DNA from 4 places in the Streptomyces sp. NPDC001381 genome. Region 3 is predicted to be linked to each of the others. Evidence: riboswitches for the same ligand, from Rfam matches in the RefSeq annotation. Region 3 holds a riboswitch; each other region holds the start of a gene.

Region 1 (2,192 bases), on a different contig from region 3:
CGTCACCGTCGCCCCCGTCAGGCCCCGGCCCTCCTCGTCGCGGCCGGAGTGACCGGCTCCGCCATCGCCATCCCGCTGTTCGCGGCCGGCGGCGCCAGCGCCGCAGAAGGAACGGTCTGGGACAAGGTGGCGCAGTGCGAGACCGGCGGTTCCTGGAGTGCCGACCGGGGCGACGGCGAGTACGGCGGTCTGGGCCTCAGCCAGGAGGACTGGGAGGCGTACGGCGGACTCGACTACGCCGCCAGCCCGGACCTCGCCAGCCGCAACCAGCAGATAGCCGTGGCCCAGCAGCTCCTCGCGGAGGAGGGCGTCGGCGCCTGGGGCACCTGTGCGCTGACGTCCGGGCTCACCAAGGAGAACGGCGCGGTCGGCGTGGACACCGGAGTCGCCGGCGGCGAGTCCGACTCGTCCGTGTCCTCCGGATTGTCCGACCTGTCCAAGGGGTCGGCCGATTCCGGAAAGTCCGGCGACTCCAATGGCGCGTCCGGTTCCGGTGACTCCGGCGAGAGTCCGTCCGACTCCTCCGGTGATGAGGCTGGTTCAGCCTCCGAGTCCCCTTCGTCCGCTTCGTCCTCCTCGGCGAACGACTCGGGCAAGTCCGACACTTCGGGCGCCGGTTCGGAGGGCTCACAGGATGCCGACAGCTCGCCCACGGCGACCCCGGAAGGGGACGACTCGGACAATACGGTGCAGGCGGAGGGTTCTTGGAGCCTCGTCGACACCGGCTCGCTCGGCTCCGGCCGCCATCGCGGCACCACCGCCGACGAGAGTGCCGCGGGCGGCACCAGGACCGCCTCCTCCGGCCGGCACGCGGCGTCCACCTATGTCGTCCAGGAGGGTGACTCGCTCATCACCATCGCCGACTCCCTTGGTGTCGACGGCGGATGGCGTGCTCTCTACGCCGAGAACAAGGACGTCATCGGCCCCGACCCGAGCGACATCACCCCCGGTCAGACGCTGGACACCGGGCTCGAATAGGGCTGGAACACCCAGAAAAACACCGGGAGTTCACGCCCCACTTCGCGTCGAATGTCCGCTTTGGCGAAAGTGTGGGATGAGTCTCAGAAGTCGTGATCGTCTTTGAAATTCCCCGGATCGCGTGTCTACGGTCATGACCGCTCGGCAACCCGAGCCCCGGTCGCCGCAACGCCGAATCCTGCCAGCGGCACCCCGGGAACAGTCGTCGCGTCAAGCGCCGTAGGCAGGAGCGGGGGACCCAAGGTAAGTGCCGGGTCCGGCGGTTGACCGCCGGAACCGGCTCGGGGTGAAGCCGCGCACCGTGAGGTGCGTGGCCGGGCAACTCAACCGGCCCGAACCCGACAGCTCACCTCGCAGGCGTCGGTGAGGGGATCGATCCATGCTGTTTTCCGGCAAGGGCAAGCACCGTCGTCCGAACAAGGCCACCCGCGTCGCCGCACTCGCCGGCGTCACCGGTGTCGCCATCGCCGCCCCGCTGATGGCGGCCGGCAACGCCTCCGCCGCCACCGCCTCCGAATGGGACGCGGTCGCCCAGTGCGAGTCCGGCGGCAACTGGTCCATCAACACCGGCAACGGCTACTACGGCGGCCTGCAGTTCTCGGCCTCCACCTGGGCCGCGTACGGCGGCACCGCCTACGCCGCGCGCGCCGACCTCGCCAGCAAGGAACAGCAGATCACCATCGCCGAGAAGGTCCTCGCGGGCCAGGGCAAGGGCGCCTGGCCGGTCTGCGGCACCGGTCTGTCCAACACCCCGTACTCGGGTGGCGGCTCCACCGGCTCCTCCTCGAGCGGCTCCGCCGGCTCCTCCTCCTCGGACAGCGGCACCACCACGCGCTCGACCGAGCAGCAGAGCGCCTCCCGCTCCGCCGAGCGCCCCGCCGCCTCCAAGACGGTCACCACTCCGACCGGCAAGAAGGTCAAGAAGGGCGACGGCGAGTACAAGGTCGTCAAGGGCGACACCCTCAGCACCATCGCCGAGAAGCACAAGGTCAAGGGCGGCTGGCAGAAGCTGTTCCAGCTGAACAAGGGCATCGTCGAGGACGCCGACCTCATCTACCCGGGCCAGCAGCTGCACCTGAAGTGACACCTGGCTCCCCGCCGGCCCACAGCATCCTCACAGCCGAGGCCCGCACACTGAAGGCCTCGTGAGGGTCACCCCCGTCCCCACGGGCTCCCCGCTCCGGTGCGTGTTCCCCCGTACGCACCGGGGCGGG
Region 2 (2,192 bases), on a different contig from region 3:
GTCGCCGGGCTGGGCGTCGGCGAGGGAGACGGTGGTGCCGGCGTTCACCTGGTCGTAGGTGGTGCGGGGGAGGGTGACGCCCGCGGCCTTCCAGGCGGCCTGGGTGAGGCCGGAGCAGTCGTAGGAGTCGGGGCCGGTGGCGCCCCACACGTACGGCTTGCCTATCTGCGCACGGGCGAAGGCGAGCGCCTTCTCGGCCTTGGTGGCGTACGACGAGTCCGTGGTGGACGTCGAGGAGCCGGCCGTCCCGCTGGTGTCGGTGCTCTGCTGCTGGGCGGCCTGTTCGGCGGCCTGCTGCTGGGCGAGCTCGGCCGCCTTGCGCGCGGCCTCCTCCTGCTTCTGCTTCTCGATCGCCGCCAGCCGCGCCTTCTCCTGGGCCGTCAGCTGCGACAGCAGTTCGCGCGCGTCGCCGAGCTTCTTCTGGACCGTGGCCTTGGCGGTCTTCAGGTCGCCCTGTGTGTCGGTGAGCGTCGCGAGGCTCTCGGTGGCCTCCCGGCGCTTCTTCATCGTCGCCGACTGCTCGGTGAAGTAGTCGTCGACGGCGCCCTTCTGGCGGTCGGTCAGCCGGCTCATCAGCTGCGTCTGGTCGAAGTAGTCCTGCGGGGAGTCCGCGAGCAGGAAGGTCGCCGTGTCGGGCGCGGAGGCGCCGGTGCGGTACTGGGCCGCGGCGAAGGAACCCAGCTCCTCCCGCGCCTCGTTGAGCTTCTGGGTGCGCTGGGCGACGTCGTCGAGGAGGGTGTCGACCCGTTTGCGCTGCTTGGTCGTCTTCTCCTTGGCGGCGTTGTACTTCTCGGTCGCCGACTCCGCCTGGCGGTAGAGATCGTCGACCTTCTTCTCGACCTCCTCCAGGCTCGGCTTGCCGTCGTCGGACGGCGCGGCGTTCGCCGTCTGGGAGAGCAGGGCCACGGAGGTGAGGGCGGCGGTGGCGAGGGCGGGCGTGCGGATGCCCGCCACGCGCGAACCCGCGGAACGCGGCTTGCGGTGCTGCGACGCCAAGGGAGGCGACTCCTTCCAACGGTCCGCCTACCGGGTTAGCTGTCGGGTTCGGGCGGGTGGTTCGGAAGGGTTGCCCTACGGCCTGCTCCGATGGGGAGTCGGGCCGATTCACCCCAAGGTCTCGGTGGGTCCCCGGCTCCGGCTGCCGCGAGGGGGCGCGCCGGACTCGGCGGAGGCCGCGCGGCCCGGCGGGGTTCGCCGGTGGGGGTCGTGCGGCCTGCCCGGCACGGTAGCCAACTCGTGTGGTCCCTGTGAAGGTTGATGGGTGATATGCCCGATACATTTTCGTGACATCGGGCAAAGTCCGGGCGAGGGTCGCGGACCGTGCGTTTCCCGCTCCGGGGAGTGAGTGAAGGTCGCGTTCCGCTTCTCCCGGAGGCGGGCCGCCGGGCAGGTTTTCGGGACGGGTCCGCGTTGTCGGTGGGGCACCCTAGACTCGGAGAGCGATGAGCAGCCTCTTTGACGACAGCTTCCTGGCGGACCTCCAGGGCCCACGCGGCCCCGAGGAGGAACCCCCGCCGCCGCCCGAGGACGATCACACTCCGGAATCGGTTCCGGACGATCTGTTCGGCGGGAAGTTCGACGTGCCCCCGGACCGCGACGCCTACTACCGCGACGGCGCCCCGCGCCCGGCGCTCGACGCGGCGGCGCTCCTGGAGGGGCTCAACGACAACCAGCGCGCGGCCGTCGTCCACGCCGGCACCCCCCTGCTCATCGTCGCCGGCGCCGGCTCCGGCAAGACCCGTGTGCTCACCCACCGCATCGCCCACCTCCTCGCCGAGCGGGACGTCCACCCGGGCCAGATCCTCGCGATCACCTTCACCAACAAGGCCGCGGGCGAGATGAAGGAGCGGGTCGAGCAGCTCGTCGGCCCGCGCGCGAACGCGATGTGGGTGATGACCTTCCACAGCGCGTGCGTGCGCATCCTGCGCCGCGAGAGCAAGAAGCTCGGCTTCACGTCGTCGTTCTCGATCTACGACGCCGCCGACTCCAAGCGTCTGATGGCCCTGGTCTGCCGTGACCTGGACCTCGACCCCAAGCGCTTCCCCCCGAAGTCCTTCAGCGCCAAGATCAGCAACCTGAAGAACGAGCTGATCGACGAGGAGGACTTCGCCGCCCAGGCCGCCGACGGCTTCGAGAAGACCCTCGCCCAGGCCTACGCGATGTACCAGTCGCGTCTGCGCGAGGCGAACGCC
Region 3 (2,192 bases):
CCGCAGGGGCGCGGCCGGCGCGCCGGGCGCGAGGTGAGCGCCCGATGGTCCCCGAGCTGCCGCCGCTGCCCGCGCTGACCCGCGCCGAGGCCGAACTGATCGACCGTTACCTGGACGTGGTGGACCTGCTCGGGCGGATCAATCCCGCCCGCCACGGCGACACGTACCGCGGCCTGCGGGCCGCCCAGGCGCTGGTGGCGAGGGCGGCGGAGCTGCGTGACGCGCTGGCGCTGATGCACCAGCGGGGCGAGAGCGAGCTGTCCGCGCCGACCCTCGCGCGGGCGCTGCGCGTCCTGGACGGGGAGCGCCGTACGGCGCGTGTCACGGTGCCTCCGCTCTCCGACAGTTGACCCACGGCCGTCCGGCCCGGCACGGCCGCGTCACGAGCGCGACGTCCGGACCGGACCCGAAACGCACCAGACGGATTACCCCCGTTCGGCGGAGCGGTGGCTCCCCTCGCGAGCGCGCGCGAGTTGCCGAAAGCGCCGTTTTCCGGAGCCGTACAAGGGGTAGCGCCGCAGGTCGGAGGGCTTATGGCGCTCTTGACACCTGAGCGTCCATCAGGGTGTCCACCCGAACGGGTGAGTGGTGAGTAACCCCACAAATCCACGGTTCCATTGGGATTTTTGGTCAACGGTGAGTCAAGATCCCTGTCTGACGACAAGTCCCCGCCACAAGCGGCGGGGCGGTCCGGGCGGACGCCGAGTCCTGCCGCTGCCCGGATTGACCGGTCGACAGAAGTGCATCGGCAGGAGTGGAGGACCCAAGCACGACGGGTCGCCGGCACGTCGTCTCCGTGGAGGAGACGCCGGACCGAGCAACCCTTGGGGTGAAGCCGCGCGAGCGGCCGGGCACCTTTGTCAGCCCGAATCCGACAGGTCATCCTTCACAGGCGGTTGACGAAGGGTTGCGCATGACTGCGCTCAATCGTGTCCCGTCGCTCATGGCCCGGGCCGGTACGGCCTCTGCCTTCGCCATCGCCGCCGTCGGTGGCTCGATCGTGATCCCCGGTGTCGCCTCCGACGCGGCGGCTGCCACACCGGCGACCAAGGCACTGCAGGTCGCGGCGTCCAAGAAGGGCTCTCCGTACAAGTACGGGGCGACCGGGCCGAAGAGGTTCGACTGCTCGGGTCTCACGCTGTACTCGTTCAAGAAGGCGGGCAAGACGCTGCCGCGTACGGCGGCGCAGCAGTACAACAAGACCCGCCACATCTCGGCCGGCAACCGCAAGGCCGGCGACCTGGTGTTCTTCCACTCGGGGTCGAACGTGTACCACGTCGGCATCTACGCCGGTAAGGGCAAGATCTGGCACTCGCCCAAGACGGGAGACGTGGTGAAGCTGCAGAAGATCTGGACCAAGAGCGTCTGGTACGGCCGGGTCCGCTGACCCTCGTCGTCCTTCCGGGGCGGTGACGGTGTCCTGGCGCGCCGTCACCGCCCCGGGAGCTCCCCCGCCGGCGGGCTCGCCACGGCTTCCACGGCCGGCTCCGCCGGGACGGTCCAGGGCAGCTCCACCGCGACCGTCTTGCCGCCCTCGCGCGTGGGGCGGACTCTGAGCTTGCCGCCGCACTCGGCGGTCAGCCAGCGAATGATCACCAGACCTCGGCCGTTGTCCTGCTGGACGGCGGCCGGCAGTCGTTTGGGGAAGCGCGGGTGGCTGTCGGTCACGCCGATCCACAGGCGCTCGTCACGGTCGAGGACGAGGGCCACCGTGAAGGTGGGTGACAGCCCGAAGGTGTGCTGTACGGCGTTGGTGGCGAGTTCGGAGACGATCAGCCGGATGGTGTCGGCCGCCTCGGTGTCCGCCGGCAGACCCCACTCGCCGAGGGTGCCGGCCACGAAGCCGCGGGCGGCGGAGACCGAGGCGGGATCGCTCGGCAGAGTGACGGATGCTTCCAGATGGTCTGCCATGGCGACCTCGTCCCTTTCCCATGGGACCGGAGTCCGACACGCTGCGGATGGTTCGAGTACGGTCCCGGACCGGTGCTTCTTCGCCAGACTGCCATTACCGCGCCGGTCCCGGTGGCGATCCACCAAGATATGCATATATCTGTCGCCCGATGCGGTGAACTCTGCCACGGTCGAACAATTTGGACGGCCCGTCAGGAATATGGAGGAGCCCATGCAGCACGGCCCCGCGGTGCGCCGCCGGAAGCTGGGCGCCGAGCTGCGCAGTCTGCGCGCCCGGGCGG
Region 4 (2,192 bases), on a different contig from region 3:
TGGACGAGATCCCGCACGAGCTGGCCAATCCCTCCCGCCGTGCCGCCAAGGAGCTCTCCAAGGAGCTCTTCCCGGCGAGCGCGCGCATGTCGCGCCCCCGCCAGGGCACCGCGGACACCGTCGAGAAGATCGACTCCGCTGCCGTACGGGCCTTCTACGAGAGGCACGTCCGGCCGGCCACGGCCACCGCGGTGGTCGTCGGCGACCTGACGGGCGTCGACCTGGCCGCGCTCCTCGGCGACACCCTGGGCGCCTGGACGGGCTCCTCGGCCCAGCCGCGGCCCGTCCCGCCGGTGACCGCCGACGACACCGGCCGTGTGGTCATCGTGGACCGCCCCGGCGCCGTCCAGACGCAGCTGCTCATCGGCCGTATCGGCGCCGACCGGCACGCGCGCGTGTGGCCCGCGCAGGTGCTCGGCACGTACTGCCTCGGCGGCACCCTCACCTCCCGCCTGGACCGCGTCCTGCGCGAGGAGAAGGGCTACACGTACGGGGTGCGCGCCTTCGGGCAGGTGCTCCGGTCCGCGCCGGACGGTTCGGGCGCCGCGATGCTGGCCATCAGCGGCTCCGTCGACACGCCGAACACCGGTCCCGCCCTGGACGATCTGTGGAAGGTGCTGCGCACCCTCGCCGCCGAGGGTCTGACGGACGCCGAGCGCGATGTCGCCGTGCAGAACCTGGTGGGCGTGGCGCCGCTGAAGTACGAGACCGCCGCGGCCGTCGCGAGCACCCTGGCCGACCAGGTGGAGCAGCATCTGCCGGACGACTACCAGGCCACGCTGTACCAGCAGCTCGCCGCGACCGGCACGGTCGAGGCCACCGCCGCGGCCGTGAGCGCCTTCCCGGTGGACCGTCTGGTGACCGTCCTCGTCGGTGACGCCGCCCAGATCAAGGAGGCCGTCGAGGCGCTCGGCATCGGCGAGGTGAAGGTCGTCCCGGCGGAGTAGGGACGACCGGGCCCGCGGCCGCCGAGGCCAACGGCACACGCGCGTACGGGCCCTGGCGGACGGCGACGGCCGCCAGGGCCGCAAGATGTCCGAATTGAGGCAGAGGTTGCCTGTCTGCACTGTGGGATGCGCTACAAAAACCCTGATCCGTTTGAGGATTGAAAGCGGCGCCGCATAGCTTCATGCGGGCTGTTCGTCAGGCAGTGCGCCGCACCCGCGGCACCGGACAGTCATCGCCGAGTCCCCGTACGGCGCGAGCCAGGGGAGCCGGGGACCCATGAAGTCCCTGGGGTGAATCGGACGCCCGCGCGAACGCGAGGGGGCCCGTAGGAGACCTTCCTGCTCCGAACCCGTCAGCTAACCCGGTAGGCGAGAAGGAAGGAAAGGACCGCTCGACTTCATGGCGTTCACCTGCGCCACCGGCAAGCACCGTCGCCCCAGCCGGATGCAGCGCACCACCGCGCGCGCGGCGAGCGTCGCGGCGCTCACCACCACCGGTGTCATGGCCACCGTCGCCTCCGCCCCGGCCTTCGCCGCCGAGCCCACGCCCGAGGAGACGGGACTGATCCCCGTCGTCACCGCCGGCGAGTCCGTCGCCGAACAGATCGACGACCAGGTCGCCGTCCAGAAGAAGGCCGCCTTCGAGGAGGCCGCACGCGTGGCCGCCGCCAAGAAGGCCGCGGAGGAGCGCGAGGCACGTGTGCGCGCCGCCCGCGAGGCCGAGCGCAAGCGCCTGAACGCCTTCGTGCTGCCGATCACCGGTTCCTACGTCTCCACCGGCTACCAGGCCGGCAGTTCGCTGTGGTCCTCCGGCAGCCACACCGGCATCGACTTCCACGCCGCCAGCGGCACGCCCGTGCACGCGGTCGGCCTGGGCACCGTCGTCGAGGCGGGCTGGGGCGGGGCGTACGGCAACCAGGTCGTCATCAAGATGAACGACGGCACCTACACCCAGTACGGTCACCTGTCCTCCATCGGGGTCTCCGTGGGGCAGCAGGTCACCCCCGGGCAGCAGATCGGCCTGTCCGGCGCGACCGGCAACGTCACCGGCCCGCATCTGCACTTCGAGGCCCGCACCACGGCGGAGTACGGCTCGGACATCGACCCGGTCGCCTACCTCCGCAAGCACGGCGTGAACGTCTGACGACACACGGCGACAGACCGTCCAGCCCCGGCCCGCGCGGCCGGGGCTTTCGCCGTTTACGACCCCCCGCTGTCCAAAAAATATCCCTGGATTCCGGTCCG

What was found. Region 3 has a riboswitch for cyclic di-AMP ahead of ACFY2L_RS23475 (C40 family peptidase). Riboswitches for the same ligand answer to the same signal wherever they lie in the genome.
Region 1: it holds a riboswitch for cyclic di-AMP, as region 3 does, so the genes downstream of both, ACFY2L_RS35805 (transglycosylase family protein) here and ACFY2L_RS23475 (C40 family peptidase) in region 3, are expected to answer to the same signal.
Region 2: it holds a riboswitch for cyclic di-AMP, as region 3 does, so the genes downstream of both, ACFY2L_RS16815 (NlpC/P60 family protein) here and ACFY2L_RS23475 (C40 family peptidase) in region 3, are expected to answer to the same signal.
Region 4: it holds a riboswitch for cyclic di-AMP, as region 3 does, so the genes downstream of both, ACFY2L_RS34460 (M23 family metallopeptidase) here and ACFY2L_RS23475 (C40 family peptidase) in region 3, are expected to answer to the same signal.

What each region holds. Positions count from the first base shown of each region.
Region 1 is NZ_JBIAWO010000014.1:78,454-80,645, forward strand. It holds gene ACFY2L_RS35800 (transglycosylase family protein) at 1-978, shown strand, start outside; cyclic di-AMP (ydaO/yuaA leader) riboswitch at 1,184-1,353, shown strand; gene ACFY2L_RS35805 (transglycosylase family protein) at 1,358-2,062, shown strand.
Region 2 is NZ_JBIAWO010000003.1:700,256-702,447, reverse strand. It holds gene ACFY2L_RS16815 (NlpC/P60 family protein) at 1-996, opposite strand, end outside; cyclic di-AMP (ydaO/yuaA leader) riboswitch at 1,004-1,164, opposite strand; gene pcrA (DNA helicase PcrA) at 1,443-2,192, shown strand, end outside.
Region 3 is NZ_JBIAWO010000005.1:161,829-164,020, reverse strand. It holds gene ACFY2L_RS23485 (ATP-dependent Clp protease proteolytic subunit) at 1-37, shown strand, start outside; gene ACFY2L_RS23480 (hypothetical protein) at 45-350, shown strand; cyclic di-AMP (ydaO/yuaA leader) riboswitch at 769-910, shown strand; gene ACFY2L_RS23475 (C40 family peptidase) at 914-1,387, shown strand; gene ACFY2L_RS23470 (ATP-binding protein) at 1,432-1,911, opposite strand; gene ACFY2L_RS23465 (helix-turn-helix domain-containing protein) at 2,123-2,192, shown strand, end outside.
Region 4 is NZ_JBIAWO010000012.1:124,795-126,986, forward strand. It holds gene ACFY2L_RS34455 (M16 family metallopeptidase) at 1-947, shown strand, start outside; cyclic di-AMP (ydaO/yuaA leader) riboswitch at 1,172-1,333, shown strand; gene ACFY2L_RS34460 (M23 family metallopeptidase) at 1,348-2,091, shown strand.